2 regions of the Streptomyces sp. NBC_01689 genome follow, and region 2 is predicted to be linked to the other one. Evidence: predicted binding sites of a transcription regulator. Region 2 holds the regulator's gene; the other holds the start of a gene.
The links. The regulator HspR, encoded in region 2, represses chaperone genes until heat shock. The targets are predictions, from matches to a motif close to TTGAGNNNNNNNNNCTCAA.
Positions count from the first base shown of each region.

Region 1: lon (endopeptidase La) is a predicted target of HspR. The motif match lies at 6,584-6,602, and genes of this name have one in related genera.

Region 1 is NZ_CP109592.1:3,800,716-3,811,043, reverse strand. Features, by position in the region: gene OG776_RS15985 (multifunctional oxoglutarate decarboxylase/oxoglutarate dehydrogenase thiamine pyrophosphate-binding subunit/dihydrolipoyllysine-residue succinyltransferase subunit) at 1-1,943, opposite strand, end outside; gene OG776_RS15980 (HAMP domain-containing sensor histidine kinase) at 2,226-3,326, opposite strand; gene OG776_RS15975 (response regulator transcription factor) at 3,367-4,104, opposite strand; gene OG776_RS15970 (spermidine synthase) at 4,218-4,895, opposite strand; gene OG776_RS15965 (rhomboid-like protein) at 5,293-6,297, shown strand; gene lon (endopeptidase La) at 6,625-9,048, shown strand; gene OG776_RS15955 (MarR family winged helix-turn-helix transcriptional regulator) at 9,431-9,922, shown strand.
Region 2 is NZ_CP109592.1:4,851,843-4,862,170, reverse strand. Features, by position in the region: gene OG776_RS20600 ((Fe-S)-binding protein) at 1-656, opposite strand, end outside; gene OG776_RS20595 (MraY family glycosyltransferase) at 890-1,909, shown strand; gene dnaK (molecular chaperone DnaK) at 2,005-3,852, shown strand; gene grpE (nucleotide exchange factor GrpE) at 3,849-4,511, shown strand; gene dnaJ (molecular chaperone DnaJ) at 4,545-5,732, shown strand; gene OG776_RS20575 (heat shock protein transcriptional repressor HspR) at 5,737-6,183, shown strand; gene OG776_RS20570 (substrate-binding domain-containing protein) at 6,913-8,040, shown strand; gene OG776_RS20565 (hypothetical protein) at 8,151-8,681, shown strand; gene OG776_RS20560 (helix-turn-helix transcriptional regulator) at 9,398-10,328, shown strand, end outside.

The sequences.
Region 1 (10,328 bases), 1.1 Mb from region 2:
TGCTCGCCGTCCAGGCCGGTGAAGGTCCCCTGGGCGCCCAGGTGGTACTTCACGTCGCCGGAGCCGTGCATCGACTTCGGGTCGAGGTTGCCCTCGAACTCGCGGAAGATCTGCGCGTACGACTTGCCGACGATGTTGGCGAGGACGTTCAGCCGGCCGCGGTGGGCCATGCCGATGACGACCTCGTCCAGGCGGGACTCCGCGGCGCTGTCGATGACGGCGTCGAGGAGCGGGATGACGGACTCGCCGCCCTCCAGGGAGAAGCGCTTCTGGCCGACGTACTTCGTCTGCAGGAAGGTCTCGAAGGCCTCCGCCGCGTTCAGCCGACGCAGGATGCGCAGCTGCTCCTCGCGCTCCGGCTTGGAGTGCGGGCGCTCGACGCGGTCCTGGATCCACTTGCGCTGCTTCGGGTCCTGGATGTGCATGAACTCGATGCCGGTGGTGCGGCAGTACGAGTCGCGCAGCACGCCGAGGATGTCGCGCAGCTTCATCATCGACTTGCCGGAGAAGCCGCCGACCGCGAACTCGCGCTCCAGGTCCCACAGGGTGAGGCCGTGCTCGGTGATGTCGAGGTCGGGGTGCTTGCGCTGGCGGTACTCCAGCGGGTCGGTGTCGGCCATGACGTGGCCGCGGACCCGGTAGGAGTGGATCAGCTCGAAGACGCGGGCGGCCTTCGTGACGTCGTCGTCGTGGCTGGCGTCGATGTCCTTGAGCCAGCGGACCGGCTCGTAGGGGATGCGCAGCGCCTCGAAGATCTCGTCGAAGAAGCCGTTCTCGCCGAGGAGGAGGTTGGCGACGATGCGGAGGAACTCGCCGGAGGCGGCGCCCTGGATCACCCGGTGGTCGTAGGTCGACGTGAGCGTCATGACCTTCGAGATGCCGAGCTTGTTCAGGGTGTCCTGGGAGGTGCCCTGGAACTCCGCCGGGTAGTCCATGGAGCCGACGCCCATGATGACCGACTGTCCGGGCATCAGGCGCGGGACCGAGTGGACGGTGCCGAGGCCGCCGGGGTTGGTCAGGGAGACCGTGACACCGGTGAAGTCGTCCATCGTCAGCTTGCCGTCGCGGGCGCGGCGGACGATGTCCTCGTAGGCCTGCCAGAACTCGAAGAAGTTCAGCGTCTCGGCCTTCTTGATGCCGGCGACGACGAGCTGGCGGTCGCCGTTGGGCTTCACCAGGTCGATGGCGAGACCGAAGTTCACGTGCTCCGGCTTGACCAGGGTCGGCTTGCCGTCCTTCTCCGCGAAGGAGTGGTTCATGGTCGGCATGGCCTTGATGGCCTGCACCATCGCGTAGCCGATGAGGTGGGTGAAGGAGATCTTCCCGCCCCGGGCACGCTTCAGGTGGTTGTTGATGACGATGCGGTTGTCGAAGAGCAGCTTGACCGGGACCGCGCGCACGGACGTGGCCGTGGGCACCTCGATCGAGGCGTTCATGTTCTTCGCGACCGCGGCGGCGGGGCCGCGCAGCGTCACGAACTCGGGACCGGCCGGAGCCTCGGCCGCGGGCGCCGCCTTCGGCTGCGCGGCGGCCGGAGCGGCCTTCGCGGGCGCCGGGGCGGCGGCGGGCTTCGGCGCCGGGGGAGCGGCGGCCGGGGCGGGCGCCGGGGCCGCAGGGGCCGCAGGAGCGGCCTGGGCCGGGGTCCTGGGCGCCGCGGGCGCGGCAGGGGCTGCCGGAGCGGCAGACGCGGTCGCGGCCGGCGTGGTGGTGGTCCCTGCGGCCCCCGCGGCCGCAGTACCCGCCGGAGCCGAGGCGGCCGGGGCCCCTGGCTTGTAGTCGGCGAAGAAGTCCCACCAGGCTCGGTCTACCGAATTCGGGTCCTGGAGGTACTGCTGATAGATCTCGTCGACGAGCCACTCATTGGGACCGAACGCAGCGGCGGGGTTCTTCCCGGCTTGGTCTTCGGTCGAAGTGCTCGAGTTACTGGGGGACTGTGGCGACACGGCGGCAACCGCCCTCTTCCGCTTCACAAGGTGATGGACAGCGGGAATAAAGGCTACGCCTCCCTGGCCGGGAAGGTCAGGCCGGGCCCGTCCAACGTCGCGCAAGTCACATCGGAAAGCGTGTTTCGGTGAGGGAAATGGCGGGAAACAAGCGGGGTTCCGGACCGGAGTGGGTACGTCGATCCGGGGTCGCGGCACGACTCACGCGGCCCTGTGCCTGATCACACGTGTCCACGAGCGGCGGGCACGGATGGATCTTGTGGCTCCGGTTCGAACTTTACGTCAACTTGGCAGAGAAGGAAGGCCCGGAAGGGTGACCTGGATCCGGCAGCCCCGCTGGGATTCGGCCACGCCGATCCGGCCGCCGTGCAGATCGACCGCCCAGCGGGCGATGGCGAGCCCCAGACCCGTGCCGCCGTCGCTGCCGGGCCCGTGCGGCGCGGGCACCCCGCCGCGGTTGAAGCGCTCGAAGACGCGGTGCCACTCCGACTGGGGGATGCCGGGGCCCTCGTCCAGGACCTCCAGGGCCAGCGACTCGGGAAGGTCGCCGCGACGGGCCTTCACGGTGACCCGGCCGTGCGGCGGGCTGTGCTTGACCGCGTTGTCGATGAGGTTGGCGACGACCTGGTGGATCCGCTCCGGGTCGGCGTGCGCGGTCAGCTCCGGCGGGGAGACGTCGAGGTGCAGATGGACGTCGGTGCGGGTGTGGCTGCCGGAGCCCGAGGCGAGGCCCCCGCGCGCGGAGGCGACCATGTTGGCCTCCTTCAGGACGCCCGACAGGTAGGGCCACACCTCGAAACGGCGCTTGCGCAGCGGTACGACGCCGTTGTCGAGCCGGGAGAGGTCCAGCAGGGTCTCGACCAGCCGCCCCAGCCGCTCCGTCTGCTTCAGGGCCGTACGCATGGTCTCGGGGTCGGCGGCGGAGACGCCGTCCACGACGTTCTCCAGGACCGCGCGCAGGGCCGCGATCGGGGTGCGCAGCTCGTGGGAGACGTTCGCCACGAGTTCCTTGCGCTGGCGGTCCTGGGCCTCCAGCTCGTCGGCCATGAGGTTGATCGTCTGGGCGAGGTCGCCCAGCTCGTCCCGGCGGCTGTCGCTGACCCGGCGCGTGTAGTCGCCGTGCGAGATGGACCGGGCGACCGTGTTCATCTCGTCCAGCGGCGCGGTGAGCGAATGCGCGACGAACTGGGTGATCAGCAGGGTGGCGATCATCGAGAAGACCGTGATGAAGCGCAGTTCCGTCTCGGTGCGCACGGCGATCATCAGCAGGCCGGTGGTGATGAAGACCGAGACCACGACCAGCGTGCCCAGCTTGGTCTTGATCGAGAAGGGGCGCACGGAGCCCCAGGGCCCGGTGTTCCCGCGCTCTCCCGGTCCGCTCATGAGATCAGCCCCCTCCGACAGGTCCTCGCGAGGACCCCGCTCAGGGAGTCGGGGTCTCCAGCGCATAGCCCACACCGTGCACGGTGCGGATGCGCTCGGCGCCGATCTTCCGGCGCAGCGCCTTGATGTGGCTGTCCACGGTCCGGGTTCCCGAAGCGTCCGCCCAGTCCCAGACCTCGGCCAGCAACTGCTCGCGGGAGAGTACCGCGCGCGGCGTGTTGGCCAGGCACACCAGCAGGTCGAACTCGGTGGGGGTGAGGTGCACGTCCTCCGAACGCACCCGCACCCGGCGCTGGGCGTGGTCGATCTCCAGCTCGCCGAGGCGCAGTATGCCGCTGCGCGGCGTCGAGGCCGCCACCACGGCCCGCTCGACCCGCCGCAGCAGGACGTGCACGCGCGCGGCCAGCTCGCGCATCGAGAACGGCTTCGTCATGTAGTCGTCGGCGCCCACGCCGAGCCCGACCAGCATGTCGGTCTCGTCGTCGCGCGCGGTGAGCATCAGCACCGGCACCGGGCGCTGGGCCTGGACCCGCCGGCACACCTCCAGGCCGTCGAAGCCGGGCAGCATGATGTCGAGGATCAGCAGGTCGGGCTGCCAGGCCTCCGCCGTGTCGACGGCGGCCGGACCGTCGCCCGCGGTTTGCACGAGGAACCCCTCGGCCCGCAGACGGGCCGCGATGGCGTCGACGATCGTCGGGTCGTCCTCGACCACCAGCACCCGGCGCTGAGCGCCCTGCGTCGCCGCCGTGCCGTTGTGGGATGTGTGGGTCTGCTCCATCGCCCGCCCCTGATGTGTGCTTTCCGGAATCCGTGGGGTGATCCCATGACTGCGCTTGACGCTTGAATGATCCGCGCCAGGGGAGCAGCGTAAGGGCAGTCGACCGCGCTCGGCTATCCAGGCCCTGTCGCGAGGTGGACGACGTCCGGAACGCCCCGGGCAACGGGGATCTCTTCGGTACGCACCTGTCGGAATCCGGCATTCCGCAAGGTTCCTTCAAATTCCGGAGAGGGCTGGGCCGACCACACGGCGAGCACCCCGCCGGGCCTCAACACCCGCGCGCAGTCGGCGAGTCCGGCCGGTCCGTACAGGCTGTCGTTGTCCTCGGTGACGGTCCAGTCGGGGCCGTTGTCGATGTCCAGGCAGAGCGCGTCGTACGTGGCGGATGTCTCACGCAGGTGAGCGCACAGGTCGGCCTCCACGACCTCGGTGCGCGGATCGGCGAACGCCGGTGCGGAGAGCGCGGCCAGCGGACCGGCACGGTGCCAGCCGACGATGGCCGGCTCACGTTCGACGACGGTGATGCGTCCCCACCGGGGGTCGGCGGCCGCGTGGGCGAGCGAGAACCCGACACCGAGTCCGCCGATCAGCACGTCCGGCTCCGGGCGTCCGTCGAGGGCGTCGTACGCGGCGTCGACGAGCAGCCGCTCCGAGCGGCCGTCCGAGGTGTCCATGAGGAAGCACCCGTTGGCGATGATCTGCAGCAGTGCTCCGTGGCGCCGCAACACGACCTCGCCGTACGGGCCTTCCCTGCGGTCGATGACTACGGGGATGTCGTACGGAGCCGTCATGACCGCCATCCTGGCACTTCCGCCCGGACGGGCGGACGGGGTGATCCCCGGTGCGCGGACCGCCGGCACGGCGGGGAGCCGGTCGCGCGTGAGGGGGCCGGCAGCCCTTCCCTTTCCCCCTGCCCGCTGCTCGCTCCCCTCCTTCCTGTTCCTCGTGTTCCTCCTGTACTTCCTGGTCCCCCCTTGCACCTCCCCCTTGCCGCTCCCCCGCCTCTCTCCTTCGTCTTTCCCTCCTTACATACGGCAGGCCTGCGGCGACCGGTGCGGGCGTGCGACGGGGCGGGGGCGGCGTCGCCGGATGTCGGTTCGCTGTGAATCGCCCCGCGGGTGGCGTCGGTCATAGACAGTGACGCGCGGGACACCCAAGGGTGGGCGGGGACGGAAGGAGCCCATCCCCTTGGACCGGAGCACGACCGCGGCGGCCACGGCCTCCCCGTCCGACGCGACGCCGGAGACGCCGGGCGACCCGCGGGAACCCGAGGACGCGGAAGCGGGCGCGTCCGTGCTGGAGGGCATGCCGCGGCAGCGGGGCGAAGCGGCCCCGGAGCCGTCCGTGCCCCGTCCTCCCGTCTCCCGCCCCCGTGCGCTCGCCCGTGCGCTCGCCCGTGCGCTCGCCCGCGCGCTCGCTCCGGCCCGGTCGCGTGCGCCGCGGGCGTGGCGACTGCTCCCCACCCCCACCGGTACGCCCTTCACCTTCGGGTACGCGGCCCTGCTCGCCGTCGTCTCGACGACCGCCGGCCACGCGCCCCCCTCCCTCGTCCACGCCCTGCAGCAGGGCTCCAGCACGGACGTGGCGCACCTCGTACGCCATCCGGTGCTGGTGCTGCTGGCCAGCGCCCTGTGGATCGCGGGCGGCTTCGCGTCGATGTACGCCGCCGGGTTCGTGCTCGTGCTGACGGCGCTCGAGCGGCGGGCGGGAGGGCTGCGGACGGCGGGTGTCTTCCTCCTCGGGCACGTCGTGGCCACGCTCGCCACCGAGGTGCCCGTGGGGCTGTCGGTGCTGACGGGACACCTGCCCGGCAGTTCCCTGCACCGTCTCGACTACGGCATCAGTTTCGGCGTCGCCGCGAGCGTCGGCGCGCTCGCCGGGCTGCTGGGCCCGTGGCTGCGCTGGCCGGTGCTGATCGGCTTCGCGGCGGTGCTGGTCGGCGACCTGATCGCGTTCACGGATCCGTTGACGGACTGGGGGCACCTGCTGTCCCTGGCGATCGGTGTGTCGACCTGGCCGCTCGTGCGCCGCCGGCAACGGTCCGGACCCGGAGGTCCCGGAGGTCCCGGCGGTCCCGGCGGGCGCGGCGGGCGCGGTGGGGCAACCGGGGGCCGCCGGGAGAGGGACCCCGGTGTCCGGACCCCGGGCCAGGCGGCCGGGACCGCCGCCGTCCAGGTCCCTCGGTCCTCGTGACCGAGCCGCGCCGGGCCCCGGGGGCCGGGTCCCGGGGTGTCGTCAGTGGCGCCGGGGGCCGCCGTGCAGGGGCCTCGGGGGACTCGGGGGCGTCGTGCGGGTCTCCGGGAACAGCGGGCGTCGTCCGCTGGTTCCTCCCGTAGACGCCCGGAGGGACGCGGTCGCGCCGACCGTCTCACCCCGTGCGAACCGCTCTGACCTGTGGGGACGTGTCCCGCCCTGACGAGTGGCGGAGTGATCGCCCAGAGCGAACAGGCTCGGGGGAACAATCGGGGACTCACGTGCATTGAGTCGGTGTAACTCAACTTGCATGCCGAAGGGAAGATCATGGCTTCGACGTCCACAACGCTCACTCTGCCCGTGCTGCCGCTCGACGACGAGGTTGTGCTGCCCGGCATGGTGGTTCCGCTGGACCTGAACGACGCCGATGTACGCGCCGCCGTGGAGGCCGCCCAGGCCGCCGCGCGGTCGGAGCCCGGCAAGCCGCGGGTCCTGCTGGTGCCACGCATCGACGGGGCGTACCCGGGCACCGGTGTGCTCGGCACCGTCGAGCAGGTCGGCCGACTGGCCGACGGCGACCCGGGCGCGCTGATCCGCGGCCGTGGACGCGTGAAGATCGGCGCCGGGACGACCGGTCCGGGTGCCGCGCTCTGGGTCGAGGGCACCCGGATCGACGAGACCGTGCCCGACCCGCTGCCCGGTCACGTCACCGAGCTGGTCAAGGAGTACAAGGCCCTCGCCACCAGCTGGCTGCGCAAGCGCGCCGCCTGGCAGGTCGTGGACCGGGTACAGGCCATCGACGACGTGTCCGCGCTGGCCGACAACTCCGGATACTCCCCCTTCCTCAGCACCGAGCAGAAGGTCACGCTGCTGGAGACCGCCGACCCGGTGGCCCGGCTGAAGCTCGCCACCGAGCAGCTGCGTGAGCACCTCGCCGAGCAGGATGTCGCCGAGTCCATCGCCAAGGACGTCCAGGAGGGCGTCGACAAGCAGCAGCGCGAGTTCCTGCTGCGGCGCCAGCTGGAGGCCGTCCGCAAGGAGCTGCGCGAGCTGAACGGCGACGCCAAGGAGGGCGAGGAGTCCGACGACTACCGCGCCCGCGTCGAGGCCGCCGACCTTCCCGAGAACGTCCGCGAGGCCGCGCTCAAGGAGGTCGACAAGCTGGAGCGGTCCAGTGACCAGTCGCCCGAGGGCTCCTGGATCCGGACCTGGCTCGACACGGTGCTGGAACTGCCGTGGAACGAGCGGACCGACGACACCGGCGCGTACGACATCCAGGGCGCCAAGGCCGTCCTGGACGCCGAGCACGCCGGACTCGACGACGTGAAGGAACGCATCACCGAGTACCTCGCGGTGCGCAAGCGCCGCTCCGAGCGCGGGCTCGGCGTGGTCGGCGGGCGGCGCGGCGGTGCCGTGCTCGCGCTGGTCGGGCCGCCCGGTGTCGGCAAGACCTCGCTCGGCGAGTCCGTCGCGCACGCGATGGGCCGGAAGTTCGTCCGGGTCGCCCTCGGCGGTGTCCGGGACGAGGCGGAGATCCGCGGTCACCGGCGTACGTACGTCGGTGCCCTGCCCGGCCGTATCGTGCGCGCCATCAAGGAGGCCGGGTCGATGAACCCGGTGGTCCTGCTGGACGAGATCGACAAGGTGGGCTCCGACTTCCGGGGCGACCCGGCCGCGGCCCTGCTGGAGGTCCTCGACCCCGCGCAGAACCACACCTTCCGGGACCACTACCTGGAGGTCGAACTCGACCTCAGCGACGTGGTGTTCCTGGCGACGGCCAACGTGCTCGAAGCCATCCCGGAGGCCCTGCTCGACCGTATGGAGCTGGTCAGGCTCGACGGCTACACGGAGGACGAGAAGGTCGTCATCGCCCGGGACCACCTGCTGCCGCGCCAGCTGGAGCGGGCGGGTCTGGCGAAGGACGAGGTCACGCTCGACGAGAGCGCGCTGCGCAAGCTCGCCGGGGAGTACACCCGGGAGGCGGGCGTCCGCAACCTCGAGCGGGGTGTCGCCCGGCTGCTGCGCAAGATCGCGGCGCAGCACGAGCTGGGTGAGCGGGAACTGCCGTTCACGGTGACCGACACCGATCTGCGCGGGCTCATCGGGCGTCCGCACCACGTGCCCGAGTCCGCCCAGGACCCGGCCGAGCGCCGTACCGCGGTGCCCGGTGTCGCCACCGGTCTGGCCGTCACGGGAGCGGGCGGTGACGTCCTCTACGTGGAGGCGTCGCTCGCCGATCCGGAGACGGGCGCGGCGGGGCTGACCCTGACCGGCCAGCTGGGTGACGTGATGAAGGAGTCGGCGCAGATCGCGCTGAGCTTCCTGCGGTCGCACGGAGCCGAGCTGGAACTGCCGGTGGGCGACCTGAAGGACCGGGGCGTGCACATCCACTTCCCGGCGGGCGCCGTTCCCAAGGACGGTCCGAGCGCGGGCGTGACCATGACGACGGCTCTCGCGTCGCTGCTCAGCGGACGGCCCGTGCGCACCGACGTGGCCATGACCGGTGAGGTCTCGCTGACCGGCCGGGTGCTGCCGATCGGCGGCGTCAAGCAGAAGCTGCTGGCCGCCCACCGGGCCGGGGTGACGACGGTCGTCATCCCGAAGCGCAACGAGCCCGACCTGGACGACGTCCCCGCGGAGGTCCTGGAGAAGCTCGACGTCCACGCCGTCACGGACGTACGGCAGGTGCTGGAGCTGGCGCTGACCCCGGCGACCAGCGGCGCGACCCCGGAGGTGCCGGTGGCGGCGTGACGGACGCCGCCGGTCCGTCCGGACGGGGAAGGCCCGGGCCCGTGAGGGAGCCCGGGCCTTCCCCTGTCCCGGGCGGGCGCCGGGGACGGCGGGATCGCGCCCGCCGGCCGTGGGGCGGGGTCCCGGCGATCCTGTGATGGTGTGCGCATGCCAGTATTTGTCCGTCCATGGAGCCGGCTCGCGGAAGGCCGCCGGGAAGCTCCGGGGAAGCCCTGGGAAGCCCTGGGAAGCCCTGGGAAGCCCTGGGAAGGCCCGGGGAGGGCCGCGGGAGGGGGCCGGAGGCTGCCGTCGGACCGCGCCTGCGAAATACTGGCGGAGCTGCGGAAACGCCGACTTTCGGCAGAAACTTTCAGGATCGGGAAACCGGGTCAGGGGTGCTGACGTGCACGAGGGCGCAAACGGCGACGGACGCCGTGTCGGATCCGACGCGTCGGACCATGGGGTGGACCAGGAATTCCCGGCACTCGAACGGGAGTTGACCGTCTTCCTGCGCCGTGCCCGGGCCAGTTCCGGCGAGATGGCCCGCGAGGTCCACCCGGATCTGGAGTCGTCGGCCTACGGACTCCTCTTCCGTCTGGAGGAGTGCGGCCGGCAGCGCGCCACGGAACTGGCCGCCTACATCGGCGTCGGCAAGGCCACGATGTCCCGTCAGCTGCGGGCCCTGGAGGAACTGGGCCTCGTCGCCCGCGAACCCGACCCGGCCGACGGGCGCGCCTGGCTCGTCCATCTCACCGAGGGGGGCCGGGACCGCTTCCGCCGGGTCCGGGAGGCGCGACGCGCACGGTACGTCCGCGAACTCGCGGGCTGGGACCCGCACGAGGTCGCCGAACTCGCCCGGCTGCTGCACCAGCTGAACCAGGGCATGGAGAAGTGACGGGCCGCTCCGCGGGCGGACCGGGGGCCCGCGTGGCCGCCCGCCACGGGGGCGGGGCGTCCGCGCCGTCCGCACCCGGCGGCCCACGCCGTACGACGGGACGGGCCCCCGCCGTGCCGTAACCCGGGGCCGGGATCCACGTGACCCGCGCGGGCCCGTGACCGGCCCGGTGCGATCCGTCCGCCCGTGCGCCCGGCGCCCGTGCGCCCGGCGCCCGTGCGTCCGGGGCGTGCCCGTATGAGCCGCACGGGTCTCGGGTACCGGGTCGCGCGGACGCTGCGTGCGGCGGCCCGTGTGCTCGTGGTCGGTGTCGGTCCGAGACCGGCCGGGTGGGCACCGTCGGCCTGTGCCGGTCTGTGCGTACGCCCGGGGGAGTGCCCTGCATGAGCCGCGCGGGTCTCGGGTC
Region 2 (10,328 bases):
CCGAGCTTGATCATGGCGGTCAGGTAGACCAGGTTCTGCAGGGTGCCGAGGCTCAGGCCCTTGAAGGCGGCGACCAGGGGGTACGACGCCCAGTACGCGGCCTCGTAGTGGTGGACGCCGTGGATCGCGCCCTCCAGACCGCGCAGGGTCATGATGGCGAGGCCGATGACGAGGATCACGGCCTCGACGAAGTAGGCCTGGCCGGTCTTGGAGCCCGCGAAGCGCGACTTGCGGCCCGGCTTGGACGGCCGGTTGAGCTGCCGGATCGCGATCAGCACGAGGATGCCGAGCGTCGTGAACAGCGCGATGAACTCGGTGTAGAGCTCGTAGGGCAGCCAGTCGCCGAGGACGGGCAGCGTCCAGTCGGCCTTGAACAGCTGGCCGTAGGCCGTGACGATCGTCAGGCCGAGGGTCAGGAAGCCGACGGCGACGAACCAGTGCGCGACGCCGACGATCCCCCACCGGTTCATCCGGGTGTGGCCGACGAACTCCTTGGCCAGCGTGATGCTGCGGGCCTTCCAGGCGTCGGTCCGGGAACCGGCCGGGACGGGCTGGCCGAGCTTGATGAACCGGTAGATCTGCGCGACGGCTCGGGCGATGAGCGCAACGCCGACCACGGTCAGGGTCAGCGACACAATGATCGCGGCGAGTTGCATTGGGGGCTCCTCGGGCCTGCGAGGTGGGGCTTTGTGTGATTACTAAGCGGTAACTTATGCAGTCCGTCTGAGACTACCCACTTCTTGCGCCGCACTGTAGTCAGCGGTGCGGTGATCTGCGTCGCTGAGGGTCGCCTGACGGGGATGTCTCTTCCCGGGGTCGTGGGGTCGACACGTAAACCCGATCGTGTTATCTGCAGCACATTTCAGACATTCAACCCTAAGTTGGCGCTGTGTTGTACGGAATCGCCGCCGCCCTCGCCGCTCTGTTCCTCGCCGCCGTGCTCGCCGCACTGCTCCGTGCGCTCGCCCTGCGCCTCGGTGCGGTCGAGCGACGCCGGGGGCGCGTGGTGGCGCTGCTCGGCGGGCCGGCGGTGGTCGTGGCGACGGGGCTGGTGGCCGGTGCCGGTGACTGGACGGACGTCGCGCCGCTGGGTCCGGCGGCCGGACGGCTGCTGGTCGCCGGGGCGGGGGTCGGTGCCCTCGGGCTCGTCGCCGACCTGAGAGCCGTGCCGCTCGCGGTGCGGGCGGCCGTCGTGACCGCCGCCGCGGCGCTGACCGTGCCGTTCGGTGAGCTCGGGCTGCCCGTGGGGATCGTGGCTGTCGGATGGATCGTCCTGGTCGCGCACGCGTTCACCTCCCTCGATCACGCCGATGGAGTGATGGGGACGGTCGCCGTCGTCACCGCCTTCGCCCTGAGCGGGTGCGCGGCCGCCGAGGTCATGGACGGTCTCGCGACGCTCCTGAGCGTGCTGGCGGCCGCGCTCACCGGGTTCCTGATGCACGGCTGGCCGCCCGCCCGGATCGCGCCGGGGCGCTGCGGCGGCCTGTTCGCCGGGTTCGTGCTGGCCTCGGCCGCGGTGCTGGTGCACGCCGGCCGGGAGGCCGGGCCGGGCGTGGGGGCCGTCTTCGCGCTGACGGTGGTGGCGACCGCCGACGCGGCACTGGTGCTGGTCTCGCGCCGGCGGGCCGGACGTCCGCTGCTGCGCGGAGCCTGCGACCACCTCGGCCACCGGCTGCGGCACCTCGGTGTCACCGCGCCGGGCGCCGCGGTCCTCGTCGGGGCCACCGGCTTCGCGGGTGCACTCGTCGGCCTGCTGATCGACCTGGGGTGGGTGGGGGCGTGGGCGGCGCTGTGGGTGGCCGGTGGTGCCTCCGTGATGGTGCTGGTACTCCTTCGCGTGCCCGCGTATGGGGCAGGGTTCCTGGGGAAACCGCAGGCAGGAGCCCACCTGCGCGTAAGGAACAGATAAGACTTGAGTCCCCTCGACTCAGCTCTGTTGACCGGGAGCCGGGTGTCGTGCACACTTGAGTCCGTTCCACTCAAGTCATTGCTGGAGGAATCGAAATGGCACGTGCGGTCGGCATCGACCTGGGCACGACTAACTCCGTCGTCAGCGTTCTGGAGGGCGGCGAGCCCACCGTCATCACCAACGCCGAGGGTGCCAGGACCACGCCGTCCGTCGTCGCCTTCGCCAAGAACGGTGAGGTGCTCGTCGGCGAGGTCGCCAAGCGCCAGGCGGTCACGAACGTGGACCGGACCATCCGCTCGGTGAAGCGTCACATGGGTACGGACTGGAAGATCGAGCTCGACGGGAAGCACTTCAACCCGCAGCAGATGAGCGCCTTCATCCTGCAGAAGCTGAAGCGCGACGCCGAGGCGTACCTGGGCGAGAAGGTCACGGACGCGGTCATCACCGTCCCGGCGTACTTCAACGACTCCGAGCGTCAGGCGACGAAGGAGGCCGGCGAGATCGCGGGCCTGAACGTCCTGCGCATCGTCAACGAGCCCACGGCCGCCGCGCTCGCGTACGGCCTGGACAAGGACGACCAGACGATCCTCGTCTTCGACCTCGGTGGCGGCACCTTCGACGTGTCCCTCCTGGAGATCGGCGACGGCGTCGTCGAGGTGAAGGCCACGAACGGCGACAACCACCTCGGTGGTGACGACTGGGACCAGCGGGTCGTCGACTACCTGGTGCAGCAGTTCAAGTCCGGCCACGGCGTGGACCTCGCCAAGGACAAGATGGCTCTCCAGCGTCTCCGCGAGGCCGCGGAGAAGGCCAAGATCGAGCTGTCCTCGTCCACCGAGACCTCGATCAACCTGCCCTACATCACGGCCTCCGCCGAGGGCCCGCTGCACCTGGACGAGAAGCTCACGCGCGCCCAGTTCCAGCAGCTCACCGCCGACCTTCTGGAGCGCTGCAAGACGCCGTTCCACAACGTCATCAAGGACGCGGGCATCAACCTGTCCGAGATCGACCACGTCGTTCTCGTCGGTGGCTCCACCCGTATGCCGGCCGTCGCCGAGCTCGTCAAGGAGCTGACCGGCGGCAACGAGGCCAACAAGGGCGTCAACCCGGACGAGGTCGTCGCCATCGGCGCCGCGCTCCAGGCCGGTGTCCTCAAGGGCGAGGTCAAGGACGTCCTGCTCCTCGACGTGACCCCGCTGTCCCTGGGCATCGAGACCAAGGGCGGCATCATGACGAAGCTCATCGAGCGGAACACGACGATCCCGACCAAGCGGTCCGAGATCTTCACCACCGCCGAGGACAACCAGCCGTCCGTGCAGATCCAGGTCTACCAGGGCGAGCGCGAGATCGCGGCGTACAACAAGAAGCTCGGGATGTTCGAGCTGACCGGTCTGCCGCCGGCGCCCCGCGGCGTCCCGCAGATCGAGGTCGCCTTCGACATCGACGCCAACGGCATCATGCACGTGACCGCGAAGGACCTGGGCACGGGCAAGGAGCAGAAGATGACCGTCACCGGTGGCTCCTCGCTGCCGAAGGACGAGGTCAACCGGATGCGCGAAGAGGCCGAGAAGTACGCGGAGGAGGACCACGCCCGCCGCGAGGCCGCCGAGTCCCGCAACCAGGGCGAGCAGCTCGTCTACCAGACGGAGAAGTTCCTCAAGGACAACGAGGACAAGGTCCCCGGTGACGTCAAGACCGAGGTCGAGGCGTCCGTCGAGGAGCTGAAGGCCGCGCTCAAGGGCGAGGACACCGCCGAGATCCGTACGGCCACCGAGAAGGTCGCCGCCGTCTCGCAGAAGCTGGGCCAGGCCATGTACGCCGACGCGCAGGCCGCGCAGGCGGGTGGCGCCGAGGGTGCCGCCGGTGCCGACCAGGCCAGGGCCGACGACGACGTCGTGGACGCCGAGATCGTCGACGAGGACCGCAAGGACGGTGCCGCGTGACGGAGGAGACCCCGGGTTTCGAAGAGAAGCCTGACGTCCCCTCCGGCGCCACCCCTGACGACGCCGAGCCGAAGGACGCCCCCTCCGCGGAGGGGGCGTCCCCGGCCGGGGACGCATCAGCCGCAGCACAGACCGCCGGTCTGACGGCCCAGCTGGACCAGGTACGCACGGCGCTCGGTGAGCGCACCGCGGACCTCCAGCGGCTCCAGGCCGAGTACCAGAACTACCGCCGCCGGGTCGAGCGCGACCGGATCGCGGTCAAGGAGATCGCCATCGCGAACCTCCTGACCGAGCTCCTGCCCGTCCTCGACGACATCGGCCGCGCGCGGGAACACGGTGAACTGGTCGGCGGTTTCAAGTCGGTGGCCGAGTCGCTGGAGACCGTCGCGGCGAAGATGGGGCTTCAGCAGTTCGGCAAGGAGGGCGAGCCCTTCGACCCGATGATCCACGAAGCCCTCATGCACTCGTACGCGCCGGACGTCACGGAGACGACGTGCGTGGCGATTCTGCAGCCCGGGTATCGCTTCGGCGAGCGCACCATCCGCCCCGCGCGGGTGGCCGTCGCCGAGCCCCAGCCGGGCGCGCAGTCCGCCAAGTCCGACGACACGACGGCTGAGGCGGCCGACGACAAGGAGAGCGGTGGCCCGGACGAGGGCTGACGTTGACACGACGAGGAAGGAGGGACGTCGGGGATGAGCACCAAGGACTTCATCGAGAAGGACTACTACAAGGTCCTCGGCGTCCCCAAGGACGCCACCGAGGCCGAGATCAAGAAGGCGTACCGGAAGCTCGCCCGCGAGTTCCACCCGGACGCCAACAAGGGCAACGCCAAGGCCGAGGAGCGCTTCAAGGAGATCTCCGAGGCGAACGACATCCTCGGGGACGCCAAGAAGCGCAAGGAGTACGACGAGGCACGCGCCCTCTTCGGCAACGGCGGCTTCCGTCCGGGGCCCGGAGCGGGTGGCGGCAACTTCAACTTCGACCTGGGCGACCTCTTCGGGGGCGGCGCCCAGGGCGGTGCGGGCGGCGGGGCCGGCGGCTTCGGCGGTGGCATCGGTGACGTCTTCGGGGGCCTGTTCAACCGCGGTGGCGCGGGCACCGGCACCCGGACCCAGCCCCGGCGCGGCCAGGACATCGACACCGAGGTGACGCTCAGCTTCACCGAGGCGGTGGACGGCGCGACCGTCCCGCTGCGCATGACCTCGCAGACGCCCTGCAAGGCCTGCTCGGGCACCGGCGACAAGAACGGCACACCGCGGGTGTGCCCGACCTGTGTCGGCACCGGCCAGGTGGCGCGGGGCTCCGGCGGCGGGTTCTCGCTGACGGACCCCTGCCCGGACTGCAAGGGCCGCGGTCTGATCGCCGAGCACCCCTGCCTGGAGTGCTCGGGCAGCGGGCGCGCCAAGTCGTCCCGCACGATGCAGGTCCGCATCCCGGCGGGCGTCACCGACTCGCAGCGCATCCGGCTGCGCGGCAAGGGCGCGCCCGGCGAACGGGGCGGCCCGGCCGGCGACCTGTACGTCACGGTCCACGTGGACGCCCACCCGGTCTTCGGCCGCAAGGGCGACAACCTCACCGTCACCGTGCCCGTCACCTTCACGGAGGCGGCGCTCGGCGGCGAGGTACGGGTCCCGACCCTGGGTGGCCCCCCGGTCACCCTGAAGCTGCCCCCGGGCACCCCCAACGGCCGTACGATGCGGGCCCGCGGCAAGGGCGCGGTCCGCAAGGACGGCACCCGCGGCGACCTCCTCGTCACCGTCGAGGTCGCGGTCCCCACGGACCTGTCGGGCAAGGCGCGTGACGCCCTGGAGGCGTATCGCGAGGCAACCGCGGACGAGGACCCGCGGGCGGAGCTGTTCCAGGCCGCGAAGGGAGCTTGAGCAGATGGACGGCCGTCGTCGAAACCCCTATGAACTGACCGAGGAGACCCCGGTCTACGTCATCTCGGTGGCGGCCCAGCTCTCCGGCCTGCACCCGCAGACCCTGCGTCAGTACGACCGCCTCGGACTGGTCTCCCCGGACCGCACGCCCGGGCGCGGCCGTCGCTACTCGGCCCGCGACATCGAACTGCTGCGCACCGTCCAGCAGTTGTCGCAGGACGAGGGCATCAACCTGGCCGGCATCAAGCGCATCATCGAGCTGGAGAACCAGGTCGCCGCGCTGCAGTCCCGTGTCGTGGAACTGGAGTCGGCCCTGGACGGCGCGGCGGCCACCATGCGGCAGCGCGAGGCCGCCGTGCACGCCTCCTACCGGCGGGACCTGGTCCCGTACCAGGAGGTCCAGCAGACCAGCGCCCTGGTGGTGTGGCGGCCGAAGCGGTCGCCGGAGTAGTTCTCGACCGTCGAAGGGGCCGGGAGGTGGTTCACCTCCCGGCCCCTTCGCATGCCGCCGGGCGGGAGGCCCCGCCGTACCGCGAAAGGGTCCTCCGCGCGGGCACGTTTGCCGACGGGAACGGCGGGACCGGCGGGGACGGCGGGACCGGCGGCGAGGCGGGACCGGCGCTCTCCTCCGGCGCGTCGGCGCGGGACCGGCCCCGGGCGTTCCCGCGCCGACGCGCGGGAGGGTGCCGAACCGGCCAACTCCGCGTCGCGGTCGGAGCGGTCCGTTTTCCGCGGTGTGTCCGGCGCGACGCCGTGCGCGTGAACGGCCGTCAGCCGCCGAGTCAGACAAATTCGGTCATTGCGGCCGGAGTTGTGCGAGGCGCCCGGCTGACGACCCGAAAGGTGACGCAGATCACTTGAGGTCGGAGGTGTGCCACCGCGCCGGGCCGGGACGGGGTCGCGTGCGACCGTCCGGAGCTGCGGTGATTCTCGGCCGTCTTCAAGTCTCCAGGTCGGGGGCGGGGGTTGCGCGGCCCCGACGGGGTGTGAGGGAAGCGGGTGCACCGTCGGCGTCGCGTGGAAGTGGAGGTGCGCCCTCTTTCCATCGTGTTCACTTGAGGAACACAGAACGCTGTTGCCATCTCGTTAAGTGGTTACTCCTTGACGCTGAGGTGATCGCCGCGTTGGCTTTCAGCCACCTGGGTCGCAAAGCAGCTACCTCGCCCGGAAGGCACCTGATGTGAACACTCGTAACACCCGGCTTCGTCGTACGGCCATAGCCCTGGTCTCGTCGGCGACGGCCGTCTTCCTCGCCGGCTGCGGGGTCGTGGACGGGATCGCCGGCAGCGACTCCAAGGCGAGCCCGACCAAGGGCGACGACCTCACGGTGGGTCTCCTTCTGCCCGAGAAGGCGAACACCCGTTACGAGAAGTTCGACTACCCGATCATCGAGCAGCAGGTCAAGTCGCTGACCCACGGCAAGGGCCAGGTGGTCTACAAGAACGCGGAGCAGAGCGCGAGCAAGCAGAGCGCCCAGCTCCAGCAGATGGTGGACGACAAGGTCGACGTCCTCCTCGTGGACGCGGTCGACTCCAAGGCCATCGCGAGCGGTGTCCGCAAGGCCAAGGCCGCGGGCATCCCCGTCATCGCCTACGACCGCCTCGCGCAGGGCCCGATCGACGCCTACATCTCCTTCGACAACGAGCTCGTCGGCGAGGTGCAGGCCAAGGAGCTGCTGAAGGCGATGGGCAGCAACACCGAAACGAAGCAGATCGTGATGATGAACGGCGCGGTCACCGACCCGAACGCGGCACAGTTCAAGGCGGGTGCCATGTCCGTGCTCGACGGCAAGGTGGAGATCGCCCGGAAGTACGACACCAAGGACTGGGACCCGGCCAACGCCAAGGCGAACATGGAGGAGGCGATCCAGGCCATCGGTCTCAGCCACATCGCCGGTGTCTACTCCGCCAACGACGGCATCGCGGGCGCGGTCATCGACGCGATGAAGACCATGGGTGTCAGCAACGTGCCGCCGGTCACCGGCCAGGACGCCGAGCTCGACGCGGTGCAGCGGATCCTCGGTGGCGACCAGTACATGAGCGTCTACAAGTCGTACCCGCAGGAGGCCACCGCCGCCGCCGAGATGGCCGTGGCCAAGGTCCAGGGCCGCGGGATCGAGTTCGACGCGCTGACCCGCGACCGGGTCGACAGCCCCACGAACCAGAAGATCCCCTCCCAGCTCGTCCCGGTGGTCGCCCTCACCAAGGCGAACATCAAGGAGACGGTCCTCCAGGACAAGATCTACAAGGTCTCGGAGATCTGCACCGCCAAGTACAAGGCGGCCTGCGCGGCGGCCCACATCAACTAGCCGTCCGTCCTGTCACGTGTGCGCGGGCGTCCCGGCCGGGGCGCCCGCGCACACGTCTCTCACGGCCCGGGTGAACCCTCCCGGGCCGGCCGGGCTCTCACCGGGAGACCGTGCTCGACGCGTTCGTACCGGAGGCGCCCGTGGCCATGATCGGCCTGTTCTGGATCACCGAGAAGAGCGTGTACGTGGGCGCCGAGCCCGCGGGGCACGGGCGAGGGGTGCGGCTCACCGCGGAGGGCGTGGAGGCCGTGGGCGGGGGCCGGCGGGGCTTCTGGGCGTGGCGGGACGTACGCGCGCTCACCGTGCACGACGTGCAGGTGCGTTCCAGCACCCGGTGGCTGGTGAACAGCGTGATGGACACGGTCCTGGACGTGGCGACCGGTGCCGGTGAGGCACCGCCCGCGTTCGAGCTGCACGTCCGTACGGACGAGGAGAAGGCCGAGCTGACGGTGTACACGGCGGCCGTCGGGGGCTATGTGCAGTCCGAGTACGAACTGTCGCTGGACCTGTTGAACCGTTTCGTCGAGGGCACGGCGGACGTGACGCGGCTGCTGGAGTGGGGGAGCGCGGAGGGCGACGGCGTCACGCCCTGGCGTCCCGCGCGGGAGGCACTGCTCAGGAGCTGGGCCGCGGCCCCCTGAGACCGGCCCTGAGGCCGGTTTTGAGGGCAGCCCTGAGGCCGGTTCTCAGGCCGGCTCCGAGAACAGCCCCCGAGGGCGGCCCTGGGGCCGGCCGTCGCGGCGGTCGGCCCCGGTCGCGGGTGCCGCTCCCGGCGGGACGGCCCAAGGCCCCCTGATGGCCTCCGGAGGTCCCTGAAGGCCCGCCGAGGGCTTCGCGGGCGGGCCCGGAGGCCGGCCGCCGCGGGACACCCGGCGCGCCCCTCGCGCCCCCGTCGCCTTCGCGCACCCGTTGCCCTCGCGAACCGGGCCCGCGAACCGCGTCCGCGAACCGCGCCCGCGAGCCGTGCCCACTCAGGACTTCGTCCGCGAGCCGCGCCCGTGCAAGAGCTCGTGCAAGACCCCGTCCGTGAGCCCGTGTCCGGGAGGTCTCCGGCCGAACACCGTGACGTGTCCCGGTCGTTCGCGGCGCGCGATCCGGCCGCCCGGGACCGCGCGAAGGCGGCGTCATGTTGTTGCAAGGCGCCGTGGGGAGGTGGGGAAATGTCAGGACGTATGCGGGCGAGAAGGGGCGCGCGGGGGGCGCGCCCGTGTTGCGATGGCGGTCGGGGCCGCGCATAGTTGCGCTGCGGAAGACGCGGGCCGGCGGTCCCGCGGTGCGGAAGTGCTCCGCCGTGGACGGTGCGGAGCGTCGCCTCACGGGGGTTGCTGGAGCCGGAGGTTGGAGCCAGGGGTGGGAGATGGCCGGGCACGGGACGGACAGGCATCCGCACGGCGCTGACCGACTCTGCGACGCCGGGGACCGGGTGTACTCCCGGGCCGTGCGGCGCGGACGGGTGCCGCGCGCGGACGCGGAGTCGGTGCCCTGCCTGGTCGAGCTGGCGCTGCTGCACCCGGACCCCGACGACATGGGATGGCTGGTGCCGACCTCGCCGCAGGAGGTCATGACGCGGCTGATCCGGGGTGTGTACGAGGAGGTCAGCGCGAGTCAGACGCGGGTGGGCGACGCGGTGACGGCGTTCGAGTGGTATGCCGGGCTCGGAGGCCGGACGCAGACGCGGGCCGAGGGCGTCGCGATCCGGGTCCTCGACGGACTGCCCAGGATCCGGGCCGCGATGGACGAGGCCACCGAGGCGTGCACCGACGAGGTCCTGACCGTGCAGCCGGGCGGCATCCGCCGCGAGGACGAGCTGTCGGAAGGCCTGCACCGGGCGCTGGAGATGCGCCGGCGGGGCGTGCGGATGCGGGACCTGTACACGCACGTGGCGCGGCACGGCCAGGGCCTGCACAACTACATGGAGATGATGGAGGGGGCGGCGGAGGCCCGGACGCTCGACGAGGTGGTGGAGCGGCTCATCCTCTTCGACCGCAAGGTGGCGTTCATCCCGGCCAACGACGACCGCACGATAGCGCTGGAGCTGCGGCATCCGGCGCTGGTCTCCTACCTGGTGACGGTCTTCGAGCGGCTGTGGAGGCTGGCGATACCGCTCGCCGCCCCGCTCCCGGAGACCGGCATCGACGGCATCACCCACCGGGAGCGCTCGATCGCGGCGCTGCTCGCCGAGGGGCACCAGGACGCGGTGGTCGCCGAACGGCTGGGGATCAGTGTGCGGACCTGCCGGGCGCACATCGCGCGCCTCTCGGAGACTCTGGGCGCGGCGAGCCGGACGC